One region of the Arthrobacter sp. P1_B4 genome, then DNA from elsewhere that is predicted to be linked to it. Evidence: predicted binding sites of a transcription regulator. Region 1 holds the regulator's gene; each other region holds the start of a gene.

What was found. The regulator LexA, encoded in region 1, represses DNA repair genes until DNA is damaged. The targets are predictions, from matches to a motif close to TCGAACANNTGTTCGA.
Region 2: a site for LexA is predicted at 2,385-2,400, ahead of ruvA (Holliday junction branch migration protein RuvA). Genes of this name have one in related genera too.
Region 3: a site for LexA is predicted at 3,092-3,107, ahead of AC1D1W_RS18975 (LexA family protein). Genes of this name have one in related genera too.

Annotation. Positions count from the first base shown of each region.
Region 1 covers NZ_JBFTZW010000014.1:49,581-56,724, forward strand. The annotation lists gene priA (bifunctional 1-(5-phosphoribosyl)-5-((5-phosphoribosylamino)methylideneamino)imidazole-4-carboxamide isomerase/phosphoribosylanthranilate isomerase PriA) at 1-287, opposite strand, end outside; gene AC1D1W_RS08375 (hypothetical protein) at 330-488, opposite strand; gene hisH (imidazole glycerol phosphate synthase subunit HisH) at 489-1,238, opposite strand; gene hisB (imidazoleglycerol-phosphate dehydratase HisB) at 1,235-1,861, opposite strand; gene AC1D1W_RS08390 (histidinol-phosphate transaminase) at 1,933-3,051, opposite strand; gene AC1D1W_RS08395 (LysM peptidoglycan-binding domain-containing protein) at 3,120-3,695, opposite strand; gene lexA (transcriptional repressor LexA) at 4,072-4,821, shown strand; gene AC1D1W_RS08405 (ATP-dependent DNA helicase) at 4,919-7,054, opposite strand; gene hflX (GTPase HflX) at 7,047-7,144, opposite strand, start outside.
Region 2 covers NZ_JBFTZW010000024.1:4,491-11,634, reverse strand. The annotation lists gene yajC (preprotein translocase subunit YajC) at 1-336, opposite strand, end outside; gene ruvB (Holliday junction branch migration DNA helicase RuvB) at 551-1,675, opposite strand; gene ruvA (Holliday junction branch migration protein RuvA) at 1,668-2,312, opposite strand; gene ruvC (crossover junction endodeoxyribonuclease RuvC) at 2,438-3,025, opposite strand; gene AC1D1W_RS10650 (YebC/PmpR family DNA-binding transcriptional regulator) at 3,074-3,829, opposite strand; gene pdxT (pyridoxal 5'-phosphate synthase glutaminase subunit PdxT) at 3,833-4,543, opposite strand; gene AC1D1W_RS10640 (MurT ligase domain-containing protein) at 4,646-5,935, shown strand; gene AC1D1W_RS10635 (type 1 glutamine amidotransferase) at 5,932-6,729, shown strand; gene AC1D1W_RS10630 (GNAT family N-acetyltransferase) at 6,735-7,144, shown strand, end outside.
Region 3 covers NZ_JBFTZW010000116.1:528-7,671, reverse strand. The annotation lists partial or broken gene AC1D1W_RS18995 (NmrA family NAD(P)-binding protein) at 1-443, opposite strand, end outside; gene AC1D1W_RS18990 (hypothetical protein) at 590-970, opposite strand; gene AC1D1W_RS18985 (hypothetical protein) at 977-1,297, opposite strand; gene AC1D1W_RS18980 (Y-family DNA polymerase) at 1,340-2,638, opposite strand; gene AC1D1W_RS18975 (LexA family protein) at 2,647-3,078, opposite strand; gene AC1D1W_RS18970 (SCO1664 family protein) at 3,333-4,100, opposite strand; gene AC1D1W_RS18965 (DUF3090 domain-containing protein) at 4,100-4,654, opposite strand; gene AC1D1W_RS18960 (MSMEG_4193 family putative phosphomutase) at 4,679-5,371, opposite strand; gene AC1D1W_RS18955 (hypothetical protein) at 5,563-5,790, opposite strand; gene AC1D1W_RS18950 (DUF1648 domain-containing protein) at 5,999-6,319, shown strand; gene AC1D1W_RS18945 (DUF5808 domain-containing protein) at 6,395-6,667, shown strand; gene AC1D1W_RS18940 (dihydrofolate reductase family protein) at 6,693-7,144, opposite strand, start outside.

The DNA of each region.
Region 1 (7,144 bases):
AGGGATTCGTCGTCGCGCAGGCCGCCGGAGAGCTCCACCTTGATATCGAGCCGGCCGACGACCTCGCGCAGAAGCTCGGCGTTGGAACCGCGACCAAACGCGGCGTCCAGGTCGACCAGATGCACCCACTCAGCCCCCTGCTGCTGCCAGTTGAGGGCGGCCTCCAGCGGGGTGCCGTAGCTCGTCTCGCTGCCGGCTTCGCCCTGTACGAGCCGGACGGCCTGTCCGTTGACAACGTCGACGGCGGGCAGGAGCTCGAGTACGGGCAGCGGGGTTTCGGTGGTCATCGTGGAGTCCTCAGCTTGGGGATGGTGGTGGGGAGGGGGCGGTCAGGACGCCGGCAGGGTCAGGAGGTAGGCGGCCAGCAGTGACATGCCGGCGAGGATGTAGAAAACGATCTGCACCCAGAGCGGACTTTTCTGCTGGCGGAAGGAGATCCCGCCGCCAACCAGCAGGCCGGCCACGCCCATAAGCACCAGAGACCACATCTAGGCGGTCCCTTCCGGGGCTGGGGTCCGGTCCGGGGCTGCGGGGCGCAGGCCCTGGACCCAGTTGCGCAGCAGCCGGGCGCCGGCGTCGCCGGACTTCTCCGGGTGGAACTGGGTGGCACACAGCGGGCCGTTTTCCACGGCCGCGATGAACGGGGCACCGTGGTCGGACCAGGTCACCAGCGGCGCAGCCATCCGCGGCTGGATGACGTCGAAGTCCCACTTCTGGACACCGTAGGAGTGCACGAAGTAGAACCGCTCGTCCTCAACCCCGGCGAAGAGCCTGGACCCTTCGGGGACGGCGACGGTGTTCCAGCCCATATGGGGCACGACGTCGGCAGGCAATAGTTCCACTTTGCCGGGCCACTCCCCCATGCCCTCGGCTTCGGTGCCGTGTTCGACGCCGGCCTCGAACAGCACTTGGAGCCCGACGCAGATGGCCAGCACGGGGCGGCCTCCGGCGACACGGCGGCCGATCATCCGGATGGCGTCAACGGCCTTGAGTTCGCGCATGACGGTTTCGAAGGCGCCGACACCGGGGACGACGAGGCCGTCGGCATTGAGTACATCTTCAGCCTTGGAGCTGAGGATGACTTCGGCGCCGGCCCGCTCCAGCGCGCGGACGGCGGACCGGACATTCCCGGAGCCGTAGTCCAGCACCGTAACGGTGGGCTTTCCCTGCGGGGAGACCGGCTTGGTCGCGGCGGCGGGGTCGATGATGGCCCCGTCGCGGAGCAGCGGGCCGGTCACAAAGCACCCTTTGTCGACGGGATGCCCTCGACGCGGGGATCCGGCTCGACGGCTGCGCGCAGGGCACGGGCAAAGGCCTTGAACTGGGCCTCGACGATGTGATGGGGGTCGCGCCCGGCGGTGACGTTCATGTGCAGGCAGATCCCGGCGTGAAGGGTGATCGCCTCAAAAACGTGGCGGGTCAGGGAGCCCGTAAAGTGGCCACCGATCAGGTGGTATTCCTGGCCTGCCGGCTCGCCGGCGTGGACCAGGTAGGGACGGCCGGAGACGTCTACGACAGCTTGCGCGAGGGCCTCATCGAGGGGAACGGTCGCCTCGCCAAAACGGCGGATCCCGGCCTTGTTGCCCAGGGCGGTCCGCAGAACCTCGCCGAAAGTGATGGCCACGTCCTCGACAGTGTGGTGGACATCGATGTGGGTGTCGCCGGTGGCCTTGACGGTCATGTCGATCAGGGAGTGCTTGCTGAGGGCCGTCAGCATGTGGTCGTAGAACGGGACCGACGTGCTGATGTCTGAAACGCCGGTGCCGTCCAGGTTGATCTCGACCAGGACCGAGGACTCGCTGGTGGTCCGTTCCATGCGTGCGGTCCGGCCCTCGGCGGTGGTGGATCCGGTGGTGCTCATGTAGATGTGTCCTTTGGAAGAAGGCAGGGTGTTGGGCAATCTGGCGGGGACGATCGGGCTCCCCACCAAGTCTAGGCCTGCGGCTTTGCGGAGCCGGCCAGGATAAGTTCAAGTGCCTCCAGGAAGGCTGTGGTTTCTGTCTCAGTGCCCGCCGTGACGCGCAGGTGCCCCGGAATACCGACGTCGCGGATGAGGACACCGGCGTCCAGCATCCGCTGCCAAACCTCATGGGGGTTCTCGAGGCCGCCGAAGAACACGTAGTTGGAATCGGACGCGGCCGGGGTCAAGCCCAACCGCGTCAGTTCCGACACGATCCGGTCGCGCTGGCGCTTGATGTCCTCGACGTCCGCCATGAGCGCCTCCCGGTGGTGCAGGGCAGCCAGGGCCGCAGCCTGGGTGATGGCGGAAAGGTGGTACGGGAGACGGACCAGGCGCAGGGCGTCAGCGACCTCCGGTGCCGCGGCCATGTAGCCGAGCCGCGCACCCGCGAGGGCGAAGGCCTTGCTCATGGTGCGCGAGACGATGAGCCGCTCCCGGCCAGGCAGCAGGGCGAGGGCACTGGGCGTGCCGTCGTGGGCGAACTCGTGGTAGGCCTCGTCGACGATCACGATGGTCTGGCTGGCCTCGCCGGCGTCATAGACGGCCTCGACGACATCGAGCCCCAGACCGGTACCGGTGGGGTTGTTTGGGGAGCACAGGAAGACGATGTTGGGCTGAAGCTCGCGGACCTGCTGTGCCGCCGATTCCGCGCTGAGCCCATAGTCTGACGCGCGGGCCCCGACGATGTACTCCGTGTCCGTGCCGGAGGCCAGCAGCGGGTACATCGAATACGTGGGAGGGAACCCGAGGGCCGTCCGGCCGGGGCCGCCGAAGGCCTGGAGGATTTGCTGAAGGACTTCGTTGGAACCGTTCGCGGCCCAGATGTTCTCCGCGTCCAGCCCATGGCCAAGGTATTCGGCGAGGGCTTCGCGCAATTCGGTGAATTCGCGGTCCGGATAGCGGTTCAGCCCGGCAGCGGCGGCGCTCACGGCCTCGGTGATCGCTGCGCGGACATCGGCCGGGACCCCATGGGTGTTCTCGTTGACGTTGAGCAGGATGGGGACGTCCAGCTGCGGCGCGCCATACGGACGCAGGCCACGCAGATTGGCTCGGAGGGGCAGTCGGTTGAGGCGCTCAAGCTGGTCAGTCACGTGACCAGTTTAAGTGGTAGCGGGACGGGCGCTGAAACTGTGACGCCCGCGACGGCACCGGGGGGCGGTTACTTGGACGGGACGAACAGTTGTTGGCCCGGCATCACACGCGCGGCGTCCAGATTGTTCAGCTCCACGATGTCGGCCACGACGTCGCGGGGATCGCGCTCCGGAGCCACCGACCCGGCAATGGCCCAGAGGGACTCCCCCGGTTGGACTGTGACGGATACGGTCGGCGTCACCGAGAGCTGGTCTGCGGAATCTGCCGCTTTCGCGGGAGCGTTGAGGAATCCGCTGAACGACAGGATAAACGCCGCCAGCAGGATCAGCGGGACACCGAAGAAGACGAAGCGTCCGCGCCGGGTTAGCCGCAGCGGCGGCTGCTTGGTCCGGCCGCCGGAAACCGCGGCGGCGGCCCCTTGCGGCGCCTGCGGCGCCGCGGCGCCGCGGCGCCTGGCGTTGAGCGGGTACACGTTGCCGTGAAGGGAACCACCCTGGCCAATGCCGCCTTGGTCGAGGCTGCCGTGTCCGATGCTGCCGTGTCCGATGTTGCGGCGACCCACTGCACCACCTGGACCAACACCGCGGTGGCGGGTCGTGACGCCCTGAATGTTGGTGCCGTCAAACGCGCTTGAAACTGACATGAACTAAGCCCTCCTGGACCATAAGTTGCCGCCCGGCGTACTCACGTAGTCGCCGCCAACCGGCCGAACCTTCGAACATAGAACCGAACATCGCTTGCGAACCCAGATCGTCGGAATCGAACACATATTCGAATCTTGCTAGTTCTGTTTTAGCACTTACTAACGAACGATGTCGAGACTCGCTAGAACAAATGTTTGAAAAAGGTCTGCGGCTGGCCTACTTTTGAGGGACAGGACAACCACTTTCGGACTCCCACTTTCGAACTACCCGTGGGAATTCATTCGTAGTTGATCAGCAGGGTCTGACATTTCAGGCCGGAAGTTCCCGGTGACAGCAGCCACGGCAGCCGGGCGGAACGGAAAGGCGTTGGCGAACATGGCAGCACAAGCCACCGGCGGCAGGGCCACCCCACGGAGCCCGCAGCCCGCCCGGGCGCCCAAGAGCCTCACCGTCCGGCAAAAGAAAATCCTGGAGACCATCCAGCGGTCCGTCACGGACAAGGGCTATCCGCCGTCCATGCGAGAAATCGGCGACACCGTTGGTCTCGCCAGCCTCTCGAGCGTGACCCACCAGCTCTCCCAGCTCGAAAAGCTCGGCTATCTGCGGCGTGATCCGAAGCGCCCGCGGGCCATGGAAGTGCTCATGCCGCTGACCCTGGACGAGGGGACCACACCGATTTCCGGTGTCGAGAAGTCAAGCGGCCTGCGGGCCGTCGGCGGCCTGTCAGTGACTGAGCTGGCCAGCGCCACCGACACGGCAATGGTGCCGTTCGTCGGACGCATCGCCGCCGGCGGGCCGATCCTCGCGGACCAGGTGGTGGAGGACGTCATGCCGCTGCCCCGCCAGCTCGTGGGCCATGGCGAACTCTTCATGCTCAAAGTGGCCGGCGACTCGATGATCGACGCCGCCATCTGCGACGGCGACTGGGTGGTTGTCCGCCGCCAGGGCGATGCCGTGAACGGCGACATCGTTGCCGCCCTGCTGGACGACGAAGCCACGGTCAAGACCTTCCGCCAGCGGGACGGCCACACGTGGCTGTTGCCGCAAAACACCCAGTACGAGCCCATCCTGGGCGACCACGCCGTCATCATGGGCAAGGTCGTCTCGGTACTGCGCTCCCTCTAAACTGCGCTCCCCTTAGCCGTCACGGGCCATGCCGCCAGTTCGGAGCGGCCACCCCGCGGCGGATTTCCGGCGCAGGGTGGCGGCCCCGGTTTGGGACTTAGGCTTTCGCGGAGTCTTTCGCCAGGCGCTTCAGGGCTGCCATGGCTATCGATGAATCGGTGGTGGGCCAGAACGGCGGCAGCGCGGCGCGCAGGAAGCCGCCGTAACGCTCCGTGGAGAGCCGCGAATCCAGCACTGCCACCACGCCCTTATCCGAGGTCGAGCGGATCAGCCGTCCGGCGCCCTGCGCGAGGCGGATGGCGGCGTGCGTGGCCGAGACGGCCATGAAGCCATTGCCGCCGGCCTGGGCCACGGCCCGTGAACGTGCCGTCATCAGCGGGTCGTCCGGCCGCGGGAAGGGAATCCGGTCGATGACCACCAGCCGGCAGGACACGCCAGGGACGTCGACGCCCTGCCAGAGGGACATGGTGCCGAACAAACACGTGTCAGGTTCGTCGGCAAACTGCCGCACGAGCGCCGTCATGGTCGACTCCCCCTGGCACAGGATGCTGAGGCCCAGCCGGGGCCGCATGGCCTCGGCTGCTTCCTCTGCGGCGCGCCGCGAGGAGAACAGGCACAGGGCGCCTCCGCCGGAGGCGCGGATCAGCTTCTCGAGTTCGTCCAGAGCCTCGGGGGACGTTCCGCGGCCGGGTTTGGGCAGGTGCCGGGCGACGTAGAGTATGCCCTGCTTCGGGTAGTCGAACGGGGAGCCGACGTCGACGCCGGTCCAGCTCGGGGCGCCGTTGCCAACCAGGCCCAGGCCGCCGGCGGCGGGTTCGAAGGCGGCGCCGATGGCCAGTGTGGCCGAGGTCAGGATGACGGTGTGGTCTGCGAACAGGCCCTCGCGCAACCGCCCTGCGACGCTCAGCGGGGCAACATTGATCAACGCCGGCGCGCTCTCGTCCGGCTGCGAGTAGCCCTGCGCCGGATCGAAGCTGCTGTTGCGGGAGAACCACACGACTTCGCGGTTTTCGCGCGCGGCCAGGAGGCGTTCACAGAGCTCCAGGATGACCATGAGGCGCGAGCGGGCCAGCTGCCGTCCGCCGTCCGCCGACACGGAGCTGTCCCCCTTGGAATCGGACAGCGCGGCGCGGCATGCGTCGCGCAGCTGGTCGATGCAGTCCAGCTGCCCGCTGTTCAGGCCGTTGGGCATCAGCCCGCTGGGGACGCCGTCGATGGCGAGCTCCAGGTGGGCAGCGGCGTTGTTCAGTGCATCCACGGTGATGCCCGTGTGCTTCCGGGCCCCGGACGCGGCGGCGTGCACCATCGCCACGGAGAGCTGGCCCGAGACGGCGCCCGTGACGCGGTCCTGAAGTTCGTGTGCTTCATCCACCACGACGACGTCGTACTCGGGCAGCACCGCCAGGCCTTCGAAGGCACTGACGGCGAGCATGGCGTGGTTGGTGACCACGACGTCGGCATCGGCGGCGTTCTGCCGTGCCAGTTCGCTGAAGCATTCGGCCGCGAGCGGGCATTTCTGCGCGCCGAGGCACTCCATGGAGGTGACCGAGACCTGGCGCCAGGCCCGGTCCGTGACGCCCGGCATGAGCTCGTCGCGGTCCCCCGTGGTGGTCTCCTCGGCCCATTCGCGCAGGCGGACGACTTCCTTGCCCAGCTGGGAGGACGGCCCGCCAAGTGCGGCGGCGAAATGCGGCACGGACGTGTCCTCGCCAAGGGAAAACAACTGTCCCTCGGAAGGTTCTTCGGACGGGAAGCCGCCCTCGAGTTTGTGCCGGCAGACGTAGTTGGACCGGCCCTTGACCAGGGCGACCTTGACGGGCCTCTCCAGGGCGGGCGTGATGGTCTTGAGCAGCCTGGGCAGGTCCCGGCCCACAATCTGCGTCTGCAGCGCCAAGGTGGCGGTGGAGACCAGGGTGGGTTTGTTGCTGGTCAGCGAATGCGCGATCAGCGGAATCAGGTAGGCCAGCGACTTGCCGGTGCCGGTGCCGGCCTGGACCAGCAGGTGATCGCCGCTGTCTATCGCGCGCGCCACCTGCCGGGCCATTTCGTGCTGGCCATCGCGGCTCTGCCCGCCCATGCCGGACACGGCACGGTCGAGCAGCTTGACAACAAACTCCTCGCCGGCCGCGCCGGCAGCCGAACCGGCGCCGGTGTCAGTTTCGGCCGGCTCAGCATCAGCTGAATCGGCGTCAGCTGGTTCGGCGTCGGTCCTGGTCACCGCAGCCTCAGTCATTGCTGATGAAGGGATCCAGTTCGGCGGCGAGTCCTTCACGCACCATCACCACGGCACGGGTCCCGGTTTCCTCGTGGTCGAGGCTGAGGA
Region 2 (7,144 bases), on a different contig from region 1:
GGCGTCGGTCCCCTCAGCACCCAGCTTCTCGGTGGTCAGCGAGGACGCGTCGTCGGGAACGACCGTGGGCTCCTCGGCGGCGACAACCGGCTCCACAATTTTGGTGACGGCCTGGCGGTGCACGGTGGCGGTGTTCCCCGGGGAGAGCTCCAGCGTGACCTTGTTCTCGGCCTCATCGATGTCGATGATCCGGCCAAACAACCCGAAGCTCGTCATGACCTCGACGCCGGGGCCGAACTTCGACTGGAGCTGCGCCTGCTGCTGCTGCGTTTTCTTGTTGCGGCGGAACATCATGAAGACGAACACGCCAAGCATCACGAACAGGAGAATTGTCATTAGATCCAAGGGGAAAGTTCCGTTCTTTACTTGCATAGCTGTTTTTCAGCAACGTCCGTTTGTTCCTGACGGCGCGGGCAGGGGTCTGCGCAGCAAACTGGCAGCGAGACCGTCCCCCAGACCGCCGGCGGCTACCTGCTCTCCGCCCACGGAAACAAAACCCGGACGTGCCGAGCGTCATACCAGTCTAAAGGGAAAAGCTGAAAGAACGGTGCTAGCGGCTGTTTCGGATCCACTGAGGATCGGTTTCTTCGCCGGGATCCCCGCCGGACCCGCCGATCGGGCTCTCGCCCAGCTCGTCGGCCTGGAACAGTTCCAGCGGGTCCTGGCCGAAGGCACCGGCCGGAATGGCGAAGCCCAGGTGTGTCCATGCCGGCGCCAGGGCTATCCTGCCGCGCGGCGTCCGGCCCAGGAGTCCTTCACGCACCAGATAGGGCTCGGCGACCGTTTCCACGGTCTCCGTTTCCTCGCCGACGGCGATCGCGAGCGTGGACAGGCCTACCGGCCCGCCGCCGAACTTGGTGATGAGGGCCTCGAGAACGGCACGGTCCAGCCGGTCCAGGCCCCGCTTGTCCACCTCGTACATGTCCAGGGCCGCGGAGGCCGCCCGCGAGTCGATTTGCTCGATGCCATGCACGAGCGCCCAGTCCCGGACGCGGCGCAGGAGCCGGTTGGCGATGCGTGGCGTGCCCCGGGACCGGCCGGCAATCTCGCTGAACCCGGCGGAGTTGACCTTCAGGTCCAGCAGGCCGGCGGAGCGGCGCAGGACCAGTTCCAGCTCCTCAACGGAGTAAAACTCGAGGTGGCCGGTGAAACCGAACCGGTCCCGCAGCGGGCCGGGAAGGAGGCCGGCCCGCGTGGTGGCGCCGACCAGGGTGAAGGGCGGCAGCTCCAGCGGAATGGCCGTGGCGCCGGCGCCCTTGCCGACGACGATATCGACGCGGAAATCTTCCATCGCCATGTACAGCATTTCCTCGGCCGGCCGGGACATGCGGTGGATTTCATCCAGGAACAGGACCTCGCCCTCCGAGAGCGAGGACAGGATGGCCGCAAGGTCGCCCGCGTGCTGGATGGCCGGGCCGCTGCTGATCCGCAGCGGGACGTTCATTTCGGCGGCGATGATCATGGACAGCGTGGTCTTGCCCAGGCCGGGAGGGCCCGAGAGCAGCACGTGGTCCGCGCTGCGCCCACGCATGCGCGAGGCCTCCAACACGAGGGAGAGCTGCTTGCGGACCCGGTGCTGGCCCACGAAGTCGTGCAGGTTCTTGGGCCGCAGGGCGGCTTCGATGACCCGCTCCTCCGGTTCCTCTCCCCCGGCGACGATCGACGGCTCAGCCACGCGCGCCTACCCGGTTCCCGGCGCGGGCGCCGTCCTGGCCCAGCCAGCGCAGCGTCGCGCGGAGAATCTCCGCTACATTGCCGTTCGCCGCGAGGTCCGGGGAATCGGCCAGGGACTTGTCGATGCTGGCCGTGGCATCCTTTTCGGACCAGCCCAGGCTGGTCATCGCGGCCACCACCTGCGGCTTCCAGACGGATTCCGCGGACACGGCCGCGACAGGCGCGCCGGCGGTGCCGTGCGGCACAAGCTTGCCGGCGAGTTCGAGCACGATCCGGCCAGCCACCTTCGGTCCGATGCCGGGGACCTTCGTGAAGGCCTTGCCGTCGCCGGAGTGGGCGGCCACCCGGATGGCTTCGGGCTCGTGGACGGCCAGCACCGCCAGGGCGAGGCGGGGACCGACGCCGCTGACGCTGAGGAGCACATCAAACACCTCGCGTTCGTCATCGCTGGCGAAGCCGAACAGGGTCAGCGAGTCTTCCCGCACGATCAGGGACGTGAACAGCTTTCCCTCCTCACCCACCCGAAGGCCGCTGAGGGTCTGGGGTGTGGCGTTGACGCTCATGCCGGCGCCGTTGAGGTCGATCACGGCGGAGGACAGGCCAACATGCGCAACGGTTCCGCGAAGAAAACTGATCAAGGCCGGGCTCCTGGTCTAACTGGCGTCTACAACTGGGTGATGAAAGAACGTACAGCCGGGCACGCCGACTATCCGAACATATCTACGAATACCCTACCAAGCCCCGCTGCGTCACAGCCGGACATTCAGCGCGCACGGCGCGCTTTTGCCTCCGCGTCCGCCCACGCCCGCTGCGCCGGAGTGAGGGACTGGCTGCCCGGCCCAGTCGTCACTGCATCCTTGGTGGAAGTGCCGCCGCCGGACCGCCAAGCGTGGGTGATGGCCAACGCAAGGGCGTCGGCGGCGTCGGCCGGGCGCGGAGGCGCGTTCAGCCGGAGGATCTTGGTCACCAGCTTGGTGACCGCATCCTTGTTCGAGGTCCCGCTTCCCGTCACGGCTGCCTTGACCTCGGACGGGGTGTGCAGCGCCACCGGGATGCCACGGCGCGCGGCGGCCGCAATGACCACCCCGGAGGCCTGCGCCACCCCCATGACCGTGCTGACGTTGAGCTGGGAAAAGACCCGCTCCACGGCGAGCACCTGGGGTTCGTAGCGGTCCAGCCACTCGTCGATGGACGTGGCGATGACCAGCAGCCGCTGGTCCAGGCTCTCCTCGGGAGAGGTGCCCACAACGCCGAAGGCCACCAAAGTGGCCCGCCGGTTCCGCTCGACGTCGACAACGCCGATCCCGCAACGGGTGAGGCCCGGGTCAACCCCCAACACGCGCAGCGTCACGGTTGGGCCGTCAAGACCGGGCCCCAAAGTCACGTTTGGGTGAGCGGGTCACTCGGCTTCCAGTGCGGCCTGCACGTCGTCGCTGAGGTCGGCGTTGCTGTACACGTTCTGGACGTCGTCGAGCTCTTCCAGGGCGTCCACCAGCTTCATGAACTTCTTGGCGGCATCAAGGTCCAGCGGCACCTGCATGGACGGCACAAACTCGGCCTCGTCGGTGTCGTACTCAATTCCGGCTTCCGTGAGGGCATCGCGAATGGCCTGGAGGTCGGTCGGCTCGGAGTGGATCTCGAAGCTGTCGCCGTTGTCCTTGACTTCCTCGGCCCCGGCATCAAGCACGGCCATCAGGACGTCGTCCTCGGTCAGGCCGTTCTTCGGCAGCGAGACGACGCCCTTGCGGGAGAAGAGGTAGCTGACGGAGCCGGGATCGGCGATCGTGCCGCCGTTGCGGGAGATGGCGAGCCGGACCTCGGAGGCGGCACGGTTCTTGTTGTCCGTTAGGCACTCGATCAGCAGCGCGGAACCCTGCGGGCCGCGGCACTCGTACATGATTTCGGTGTAATCGACGACCTCGCCGGTGAGCCCGGCGCCGCGCTTGATGGCGCGGTCGATATTGTCAGCGGGCACCGACGTCTTTTTCGCCTTGGTGACGGCCAGTTCCAGGCTGGGGTTGCCGGAGAGGTCGGGGCCGCCCATGCGCGCGGCGACTTCGATGTTCTTGATCAGCTTGGCGAACGACTTGGCCCGGCGGCTGTCAAGGATGGCCTTCTTATGCTTGGTCGTCGCCCATTTGGAGTGGCCTGACATGCTTTACGCTTCTCCTCTGATCATTCGAATAAACAGTTCATGCACGCGCTTCTCCCCCGTCACTTCCGGGTGGAAGGAGGTGGCCAGCAGCTTGCCGGAACGCACTGCAACAATTCTAGCCGTCCCGTCCAGTACAGCGGCATGCGAGGCATGCTCCGGGTCCGCGGGTTCCGCCTGCGCCAGGACCTCCACCCCTGGACCCACGCGCTCCACCCATGGGCCTCGGATGAACACGGCATGGACGGGAGCCACGCCGGAGCCGGTGTCGCTGAACCCGAGCCCCCTGAAGTCCAGGTCCGTCTCGAAGGACTCGCGCTGCCGGCCGAAGGCGTTGCGGCGCACGGTGATGTCGAGTCCGCCGAACGTCTGCTGCGGGTTTCCGGCGAGGTCCTTCGCCGGGTCCGCGATCTCGTCCGCCAGCAGGATCATCCCGGCGCACGAGCCGTAGACGGGCAGGCCGGCCTGGATGCGTTCGCGCAGCGGACCCCGGAGCCCGAAGATCCGGGATAGCTTGTCGATCGTGGTCGATTCGCCGCCGGGGATGATGAGCCCGTCCAGGCCGTCGAGTTCGGCGGGACGCCGGATCCCGACGCCGGCGGCACCGGCGGCTTCCACGGCATGCAGATGCTCCCGGAAATCGCCCTGCAGCGCCAGGACGCCGATCCGGAGCCCCGTTCCCACGCGGGATTCAAGGGAAATAGAGGGGGTGGTCATCCCCACAGCATAATGCTCTGCGCGGCACGGTACGCATGGAAGACGCATGCAGCGGCCGCGGGCGTCCGGGTTCCATGCCGCTGCTGGGATATATTACAGAGCATGCTTTACTTCAGCGTTCCGCTCGGCAAGTTCGTCCGCCGGGTCTCCCGGCTCAGGGGCGGAGGCTCGGCCCTCCCCGGGCTTGTGGTCGAAAAAATCGACCCCGATTTCATGCGGCGGACGCTGTCCACGCTGCCGCTGGGGGTCGCCGTCGTCAGTGGCACGAACGGGAAGACCACCACCACAAAGATGGTCGTGGAACTGCTCGAGAGCCAGGGATTGAAAGTCTTCACCAACCGCACCGGCAGCAACTTCACCCGGGGCGTGGCCGCGGCCCTCCTGGGCGAGGTCGACTGGCGGGGCCGGCTCGATGCCGACGTCGCGGTCCTGGAACTGGATGAGGCGCATGCCGTCCACTTCGTCAACAAGGTCCCGCCGCGGTACAGCCTCCTGCTCAACGTCCTCCGCGACCAGCTGGACCGGTTCGGCGAGATCGACAAGACCGCCGAACTGCTCCAGCACATCGCGTCCAAGACCACCGGGACCGTGGTCCTGAACCGGGAAGACCCGCGCGTCGCCCGGATCGCCCAGACCCTGGACGAGCCGGAGGTGCTCTACTTCGGCCTCGACGATTCCCTGCTGAGCACCTTCCCCAACGACGACGACATGCGCGCCGCCCCGGGCAGCCCGGTGCCGGCCGCCCCCGCCCGGCCCGCCGCCGACGTCGTGTTGCGCCGCGTGGGCGCCGACGATGCCGATTTCGAGTATGACGGCGCGACGGTCACCACGGGGATGAAACTGCGCGGCGTCTACAACATCTTCAATGCCGCCGCCGCGCTGACCCTGGCCCGCGGCGTCTCCGGCGCCCGCGGCACCGGGACCGACCAGGCCGGCCTGCTCACGGCGCTGTCCAAGGTGGCGCCGGCGTTCGGCCGCGGCGAAAGCCTCGTGGTCGATGGCCTGCCGCTGGAACTGGTCCTGGTCAAGAACCCCAGCGGTTTCCGGCTCGGCCTCAAGTCGTTCCCCGCCGCCGGGTACGCCACGATGATCGCGATCAACGACAGCTACGCAGACGGCCGGGACATGTCCTGGCTGTGGGACGTCGAATTCGACACGCTCCGCGACAGCGGCGTGGACCAGCTCACGGGCTCGCGCGCGTATGACATGGCGCTGCGGCTGCAGTACGACGACGTCGCGATCGGCGCCGTCGACACGGAGATTGCGCCGGCACTGGCAGCCTTCATCCGCGGCGGCGAAGGCAAGCCGAAGAGGATCTTCTGCACCTACACGGCCATGCTGGCCATCCGCCGCGAGCTGTCCAAAATCACCACAGTGGAGGTGGTCTCATGACCCCCGGTTCCCCCGAAACCCCGCACGAGCTGTCCTTTGGGCACGAACTTCCGCCCGAAGATTCCGCGGCTCCCAGCAAGGGAACCATCCGGGTCCTGCAGCTCTACCCGCGGGACATGAACATTTACGGCGACTGGGGCAACGCCCTGGTCCTCGCGCAGCGCCTGCGCTGGCACGGCTACACGCCGGAACTGCTCGAGTACAACGTTGGTGACCCGTTCCCTGCGGACGTGGACCTGATCGTCGGTGGCGGCGGACAGGACAGCGGACAGCTCGTCATCCAGGACGACCTCCTCTCGCGCGAGTCCACCCTGAAGCAGATGGCCGACGACGGCACCCCGATGCTCGTGATCTGCGGGCTGTACCAGCTGTTCGGAAAATTCTTCAAGACCCGGCTCGGGTCCGTCCTTCCGGGCATCGGCATCCTGGACGTGGAAACCCACGGCACCGACGAGCGCCTGATCGGCAACGTCGCGGTCTCCTCCCCCGAATTCGGCAGCATCCTCGGCTACGAAAACCACAGCGGCCAGACCACTCTGGGACCGGGTGTCGAACCGCTCGGGACGACGGCCAAAGGCACCGGCAACAACAGCACGGATGGCCAGGAGGGAGCCCGCTACCGCAACATCGTGGCGAGCTACCTGCACGGCTCGCTGCTGCCCAAGAACCCGGCTCTCGCGGATTTCCTGATCCGGACCGCCGTCGAACGTAAATACGGCAGCTTCACCCCGGGCACGCCGGATGACTCCTACGCGGTGCTGGCGCGGGAACACGCCGCCCGCCGGCCACGCTGACTTAGGTGGCAGGCGCCGAGGGCGGCACGGTCCGGATTGGGCGCGACACCCCGGAGCGCGAGGACGTCCTGCAGCTCCTTGACGAACACCTCGCCGACATGTACGCGACCTCCCCGCCGGAAAGCGTCCACGCCCTTGATCCCGCCGCGCTGGCCGGATCCGGCATCAGCTTCTGGACCGCCCGGCAGGACTCACGGCTCCTGGGCTGCGCGGCGCTGAAACACCTGGCTCCCGGCGACGCCGAGATCAAGTCGATGCGCACCGCGAATGCAGCCCGCGGGCGCGGCGTTGCGTCGGCGCTGCTCCGCCACCTCCTGGCCGAGGCCCGGCACAGCGGCTACGAACGCTTGTTCCTGGAGACGGGGAGCCAGGAGTTCTTCGTTCCCGCGCGGCGGCTGTACGAGCGGCACGGCTT
Region 3 (7,144 bases), on a different contig from region 1:
GAAGTGGCCCGGATTTCGGTGGCATCCAGCCGCTGTGCGAAGTCTCGGCGGAACTGCAAGTTCCGGTTGCTTCGGGGGCGGATTCCACGGTAATCGATGGAGTAATCGGAAGGGATGAAACGCGGTACGCCCACCGCGGCCGCCGCCTCCAGCAAGCGCGATTGGGCGTCGAAAATTGCGCTGTCCACGCCGTTGATCGCGGAGACTATGCAGTCAACATCCGCGCAGGCCCTTCGGAGGCCCGCGGGATCGTCGTAGCCCGCCTGGATCACTTCGACGCCTTGGGCGCGGAGCTGCGCAATGCGCTCCGTGCTGGTTCCTGGCCGTGTCAGGACCCGAACGGTGGCCCCCAGGGCGACCAAATTCTGCAGGATACGCCCGCCGAGATCGCCGGTGGCGCCGGCAAGAAGGACAGTGCCCGGAGTGGGAGTCGTCGGGATCATGGTTCGCACCTCAAGTGTCGGGCGGAAAGGGACAGTGGGCTAAACACTACCAACGGCAGGGCAGCCGCGATTCCCGGGTGTGACTCGATACATCCCCGGGCCGGACTGATCAGCGGAACCGTTGGACGTCGGTTCGCGGGCCGGCTCTACTGCCAGCGGTGGGATTCCAGCGCGCGAAACAGGGGAGCGCCGCCGCTTTTCAGATGGTCAACGGGGCGGGACCCGCCGAGTTCCCGGCAGGGTGTAACCATCCAGACCGCGAAGTAGTTGTGCGGAACCTTCAGTTCTATGGCGCGCTGGAATAGTCCGACGACGGTCGGGTGGAGGTGGCCGCCGGCGACGAATTGGAATCCCGGGCAGAACGTGCCGTCGTCGATGAAGACGCGGACGAGCTGCTGCACTACAGGGTCGGGGTCGTCCATCAGTTCGGCGAGTCGGCGGCGGACCTGTTCCAGGGCGGGCAGCGTGAATTCTGCCCTGATCCCCGCCCAGGTCTGGTCATTGATCGGCTGACGGTTCAGTGTCACCGTTGCCTAGCCGCCATCGCTGATGTCGTCCAGAAGCCACTGGACGGAGCGTGGATTCCGGCGCAGCGTGAAGGTGTGCAGCGCTGAATTCGACCCCAGGCGGGCCTCGACACGCCAGTATTCGATACCGGCCGGGTTGGCGCCGCCAGCGGCGGCCGTGCATCGGGTGCCCCGCCCGGCGTCACCGCCGATCCAGTGCCGGGATTCGGTGGCCGGATCGACAAGCCAGATCCGTCCGTCGTGCCGGATGGCAAGGGGCTTGCCTGCCGGGTCGAGCCGGACTTGAAGGTCAAGGGTTCGTGTGGGGTTTTCGGTGCTGAGGGTCATGGGGTGGTCTTTCGTGGTGCGGTGCTGCGGGGTGTGGTGGCGTTAGGCGGCTTTGACGAGGGGGAGTTCGTCCCAATGGGTGGTGTAGCGGGGGGAGAGCATGTCCCGTTTCATGGTCCAGTCCGGGCCGCCCCGAATGCCGGCGTGGCCGAGGCCGATGGAGCCGCGCCCGTATCGGCGGGTCACATCTTCCAGGAGGGTTCCGATGTGGCGTTCCTCGTGCGGGTTCTGGAACAGGGCCAGCGGTGCCTGGTTGCCGGTGGGCCGCAGGTCGGTGACCATGATGCCCGCCCGGGCGTATTTGATGCCTTCCTGGATGTGGGGCAGGAGGGCGTGGGCGGCCCGGGTGAGTAGGACGGGATCGGCGGTGGGCATTGGCAGCGGCACGCACACCGAGGGGTAGGAGGTGTCGTTCGGGTTGAAGTGCGAGGTGCCGGCGAAGGCGGTGAGGACCTTGGCCTGGAGGCCGTGTTTGGCCAGCCGTGCTGAAGCCTGCTGGCCGTAGACGGACAGGACCTGCCGCATGCCGGCGGCGGTGGTGATGGGGGTGGCGAAGGAGCGCGAGAAGATGAGCTGGTCCCGGCCGATCCGTTCTTCTTCCATCGGGATGCACGGGGTCCCCTGCAGTTCCAGGACGGTGCGCATCACGACCACGGAGAAACGGTCCCGGATCATCACCGGGTCGGCCCGGGACAGGTCAAGGATGGACCGGAGCCCTAAAGCGTTGAGGCGTTTGGTCAGCCGCGTCGCGACGCCCCAGATTTCGATCACGGACAGCCGGCCCATCAGCGCTTCCCGGTCCCCGGCGGGCACGGAGTCCCAGTGGCAGACCCCGTCGAAGGCCGGGTTGTGCTTGGCCCATTTGTTGGCGAGTTTCGCCAGGGTCTTGGTTCCGGCGATCCCGACGCAGACCGGAACCCCGACGTTGCGCCGCACGGCTGCCTTCATGGTCTGGCCCAGGATCAGCAGGTCCTCCGGCGCGCCTTTGACGCCCAGGAAGGCCTCGTCGATGCTGTAAACCTCCAACCAAGCGCTGTAGCGGCCCAGCAGTTCCATCACCCGGGCACTGATGTCCCCGTAGAGCTCGTAGTTGCTCGAGAGGGCAACAAGTCCCCACTCCTTGGCCCGCGGGGCGAGTTTGAACCATGGTTCACCGAGGCCGATCCCGAGAGCCTTGGCTTCCGGGGACCGGGTGACGGCGCACCCGTCGTTGTTGGACAGGACGACGACGGGCCGGCCTTCGAGGGACGGGTCGAATGCCCGCTCGGCCGAGGCGTAGAAGCAGTTCACATCCACGTGCGCGATCTGCGGCATCCGCCGCATCGGGGAGGGCTTAGACATGGTGTGCCTCAAACATGGTGCAGGCAGCGGGTCGCGACGCCCCAGATGACCAGATCCGACATGGACGGAACCCGGATGTCCGGGTAGGACGGATTCTCCGCCTGCAGCACGACGCCGGCGGCCGTGATTCGCAGCCGCTTGATGGTCAATTCTCCGTCCAGGACGGCTATGACTACGGACCCGTCCTTGGGTTCCAGGGCCCGGTTGACGATCAGTTCATCCCCGTCGCTGATGCCGGCGCGTTCCATCGAGTCTCCGGAGACCCGCACGACGTACGTGCTGGTGATGTCCTTGATCAGATGCTCGTTCAGGTCAATCCGCCCATCAAAGTAGTCCTGGGCCGGCGAGGGGTACCCGGCCGCGACGGGGACCGGAGAGATCAGCACCGACAGCAACGACATGCCCGCATCTATCACGCGGGGACCGACAACAACGCCCACAACACACCCTTATTCGAATWTATGTTCGATACATTCAGTGTAGCCGGACGTACCGACAAAAGTTGGACTCTGCCCATATCCCTCGGCTGCGTAAGCAGCGCGGTTTCTCCTCAACATCGCAACAACTGACTGAAGGGGTGCTGCTTATGGGACGCTCGCCGCGTCGTTTGCGGAAGATGGGGCCTGCGGGCTTGGTTGAGCGTAGGCGCTGCTATCGGCGTTTGGGCAGCGAGTTCTTGGTGACAGTTGCTCCGTTAGAACAGCGGCCAGGGCACCGCCGGCATCTCACCGCTCGGAGCCGGAAACCGCCCTGCCAAGCGCAACCGTGCGCAGCGCGCGGCGAGCGATGCGATTTCTTCGGCGCTGAGCAAGTCCGCCAGGTTCCGGCCCAGCCCACCGTGCAGTCCTTCGCTGACACGATCGATGCCGTCGCGTTCCTCGGCGGTCAGCGCGTCTCCCAGCCATCCCCACAGCACCGTGCGCAGCTTGTGGTCACGGTGAAAGGTGAGCCCATGGTCCACGCCGTGCCGGTGTCCGTCCGTCATGGCAAGAATGTGGTCGCCTTTGCGGTCGGCGTTGTTGACGACCATGTCGAACACCGCCATGCGTCTGAGCGCTGGCGAGTCTTCGTGAACGAGGGCGACCATCCGTCCGTTCTCATCCCGTCCCTCGAGAACATGTTTCCAGCCCGTCTCCGGCACCTGGTCCGTCGCGACCAGGTTCACGGCGCATCGGGCGGGGTCTTGCTCCTGCCAGAGCTGCACCATTCCTTCGCCCAAAGGACCATCGCGCAGCCAGGTGTGCGGCACGACGTCCCAGCCTAAGACCTGCGAGACCAGGTAGGCGGCCACCTCCCGGTGAGCCAGGGTGCCGTGGGGAAAATCCCACAGCGGACTTTCGCCTGCTATCGGCTTATAGACGACCACCACGTCGCCGATGCTGCCCAGAAATGTAGCGTTTGAAGCCGTCGTGATGCGGCCGGTGAGCGTCAGCTCGGCGGCCACTAGGTCCGGCGCTGGCATCAGACCTCGGGAAGGGTGCAGATGTGCCCGTCGGCGTCTATGGGGTAACCGCAGAGCGGGCACGTCGGACGCCCGGCGCCCACGATCTCACGGGTGCGCTTGGCGAATGCGCGGGCGGTGCCGACCGGCATTCGCACCAGCAGCATTTCGGACTCGTTAGCGCCGCCCTCATCAAGCGGTTCGTCGTTGTCATCAGCATCGACATCGGCGATGGGGTAGGCCTCTATTACGACCTGGGCCGTGGTTGGGTCCCAACCTAAGCTCATGGCGCCGGTGCGAAACTGCTCCTGAACGGCCTCGAGCTGGTCATTGTCGACAAGTTCAATGGGAGTGCTCGTGGGAACGCTGAAGGGGTTGCCCTCGACGGTGATGAGCTGGTCGAGAATTTCGTCGATCTTCTCCGCGAGCAGAGCCGACTGCTGCTTCTCCAGGGCAATACTCACGATCTGCGTCCCTGCGCGCACCTGCAGGTAGAACGTGCGCGCCCCTGGAAGGCCAATGGTGCCGACGACGATTCGATCAGGCCAGGCAAACTCGTGAACACGTGTAGGCATGTCAGTATTTTAGGCACATGAGGTTCATGGCGCCTTTTGCCCTGCACCGCCGCCCACCGGCGCATCGCCAGAGTGGATGCCGTTCGACAGCCACGACAGGTCACCCGCGTCGGTGTTGGTCGCGTAGACGCTCGGCCGACTAGCGCCGTAGCGCACGATCGATACGGAGGCGGGGCCCACGTTAATACGCTGGAACAGGTCAAGGTGCATGCCGAGCGCGTCGGCGAGGATTGACTTGATGATGTCACCGTGACTCACCGCCACCCACACGGCCCGTGGCCCGTACTCGGCTTCGAAGGCTGCATCGTGGCGTCGAATCGCTGCCACCGACCGAGCCTGCATCGCGGCCATGGATTCACCGCCGGGAAAGACGACGGCGGACGGTTGCGACTGCACAACCGGCCACAAATCCTCGGTCGCGAGATCACTGAGGGTGCGGCCCTGCCACTGGCCGTAATCGCACTCGGTGAGATCGAGATCGACCGGCGCGTACGGCGTGCCAGCCTGGCGATCGAGGATGAGCTGGGCGGTCTGCTGACAACGCTCAAGAGGGCTCGACACCACCCCGACTACGGGCACGGCCGCGAGCCGGTCTCCGGTCAGAGCCGCCTGGTCGCGCCCGATCTGATCCAGGCTGACGCCGACGGCCCGACCGGCCAGCAGTCCAGTGGCATTGGCTGTGGTGCGGCCGTGCCGCACGAGAATAACTGTCGCCATCCACCCAGCCTAACCACTCGATCGACGGCGGTGTGCACCGTACCGGGTCGCGCGCCGAACAGGCAGATAAAGCCCTGGCGGAACTCTTCAGGCGCGCCGACGCGCTCAAAGCCGCCCAGACGGAGCGCAGGCGCCCTCCCTGCGGTTGCTGATTTGAGCCGAATTGGGATGGGTTTCTTCACTGGATACCGTCAAGCATCGCAGTCAGATGGTTCGCGGTTGCTCACTTCAACCGCATGGAACCGTTGATCGGGGTGCTCCGGCATTCTGATTCCGGTAATAGCGCCGTCGATGTCATCAGCTGATGGCTGGTCCGATCCGCCGTCAGGCTTGCAGAGGAATCCCTGGGTGAACAGTGCGTCGGTGTTCACCCTGCGGATCTTGACCTCGTCGATGGTGATGCCTGTGCGATCACCCATTGAGAGCCCCCTTCAAGCTGTGTAGGCGCAGTAATCCACGGAGACCTTGGCCCCGCTCGCGACCGAGGTGAGCTGCCTGGCTAGACCTAGATCAGGATTCTGTTCACGGGCGGCATTTTCTCAAGAAGTTATGGGCCAAGGCAACACAGTGGACACCGGCCTGAGGCCAGATCCTCCGCGGTTTCCCTGGCTCTGGCCGGCCCCTGCAGTGATCGTCATCGTCGGCACGGTCATAACAGGCGTGATCAGCTACCCGTCGATGCCCGACGCGCTCGCGGTCCACCAGGGCGCGAACGGCGCGCCCAACCGGCTGGCAGCCAAGTCGGTGGACTCCGCGTTCTCTCAGGTGTTCGTGCAACCCGGTGTGACCGGGTTGCTAGTGGGTCTCGCGGCGGCCACCTTCCACAGCCGGCCCGACGTCGACCCGGCGCGCCCGCTGGCCTCGGCGCGCTGGTACCGGCAGTACATGTCACTGGGCGTCAAAGCATGTCACTGGGCGTCAAAGCGCTCGTCGGGCTGGTCGCGATGATCGACGTGGGGATGCTGGGCTCGTCGCAGTTGATGTGGACCGGGACGGTCACGCCGTGGGCAGTGGGCGGGACTGGTGGTCCCGCTCCCGATCCCGGCCGCCGTCGTGGTTGGAGTCGTGGTCCTGGCCAGGAACAACCGCGAGCGCGATGAGGGTGAGAAGGACACAGTGCTGACCCACCGGGACGACGACAAGTACTGGCGCGGTGGCCTGGTCTACATCAACCTCGAAGACCACTCGCTGATGGTTCCGCGACGGTTCGGACTGGGGTGGACGCTCAACTTCGGCAATCCAAGGTCAGCGATGCTTCTGGACGGCGCCGCGGGCGCCCCAGCGTCCGGCGAGTGACCTCCGAGGACTAAGGGTCGGCCTGTCAGCGGATTACCCGATAGCGCACGTGCGTGACGAGGCTGGAACCGCTCACGTCCGTCGGCTCAAGCTTGAGGTCCGTCACGCCGTCCAGCAGCCGCTCACCCGCTCCCAAAACTATGGGCGCAATGTGGAGCCGCAGCTCGTCGATCAGCCCCGCCGAAAGGAACTGTCGGGCGGTCTGCGCTCCTCCGGCTATGGCCACGTCCTTGCCGCCAGCGGCCTTCCGCGCCTGGGCCAAAGCCGACTCGATCCCATCGGCCACGAAGTTGAACGTTGTGCCGCCCTCCATCTCCAAGGGCTCGCGGGGGTGATGGGTGAGAACGAACACAGGTGCGTGATACGGCGGTTCCTCACCCCACCATCCCCGCCACTGCTCATCCCATGCCCCTGGACCGGCGTACATGTTCCGGCCCATGATGTAGGCGCCGGCGGCGAGGATGCCTTCGAGCTCGG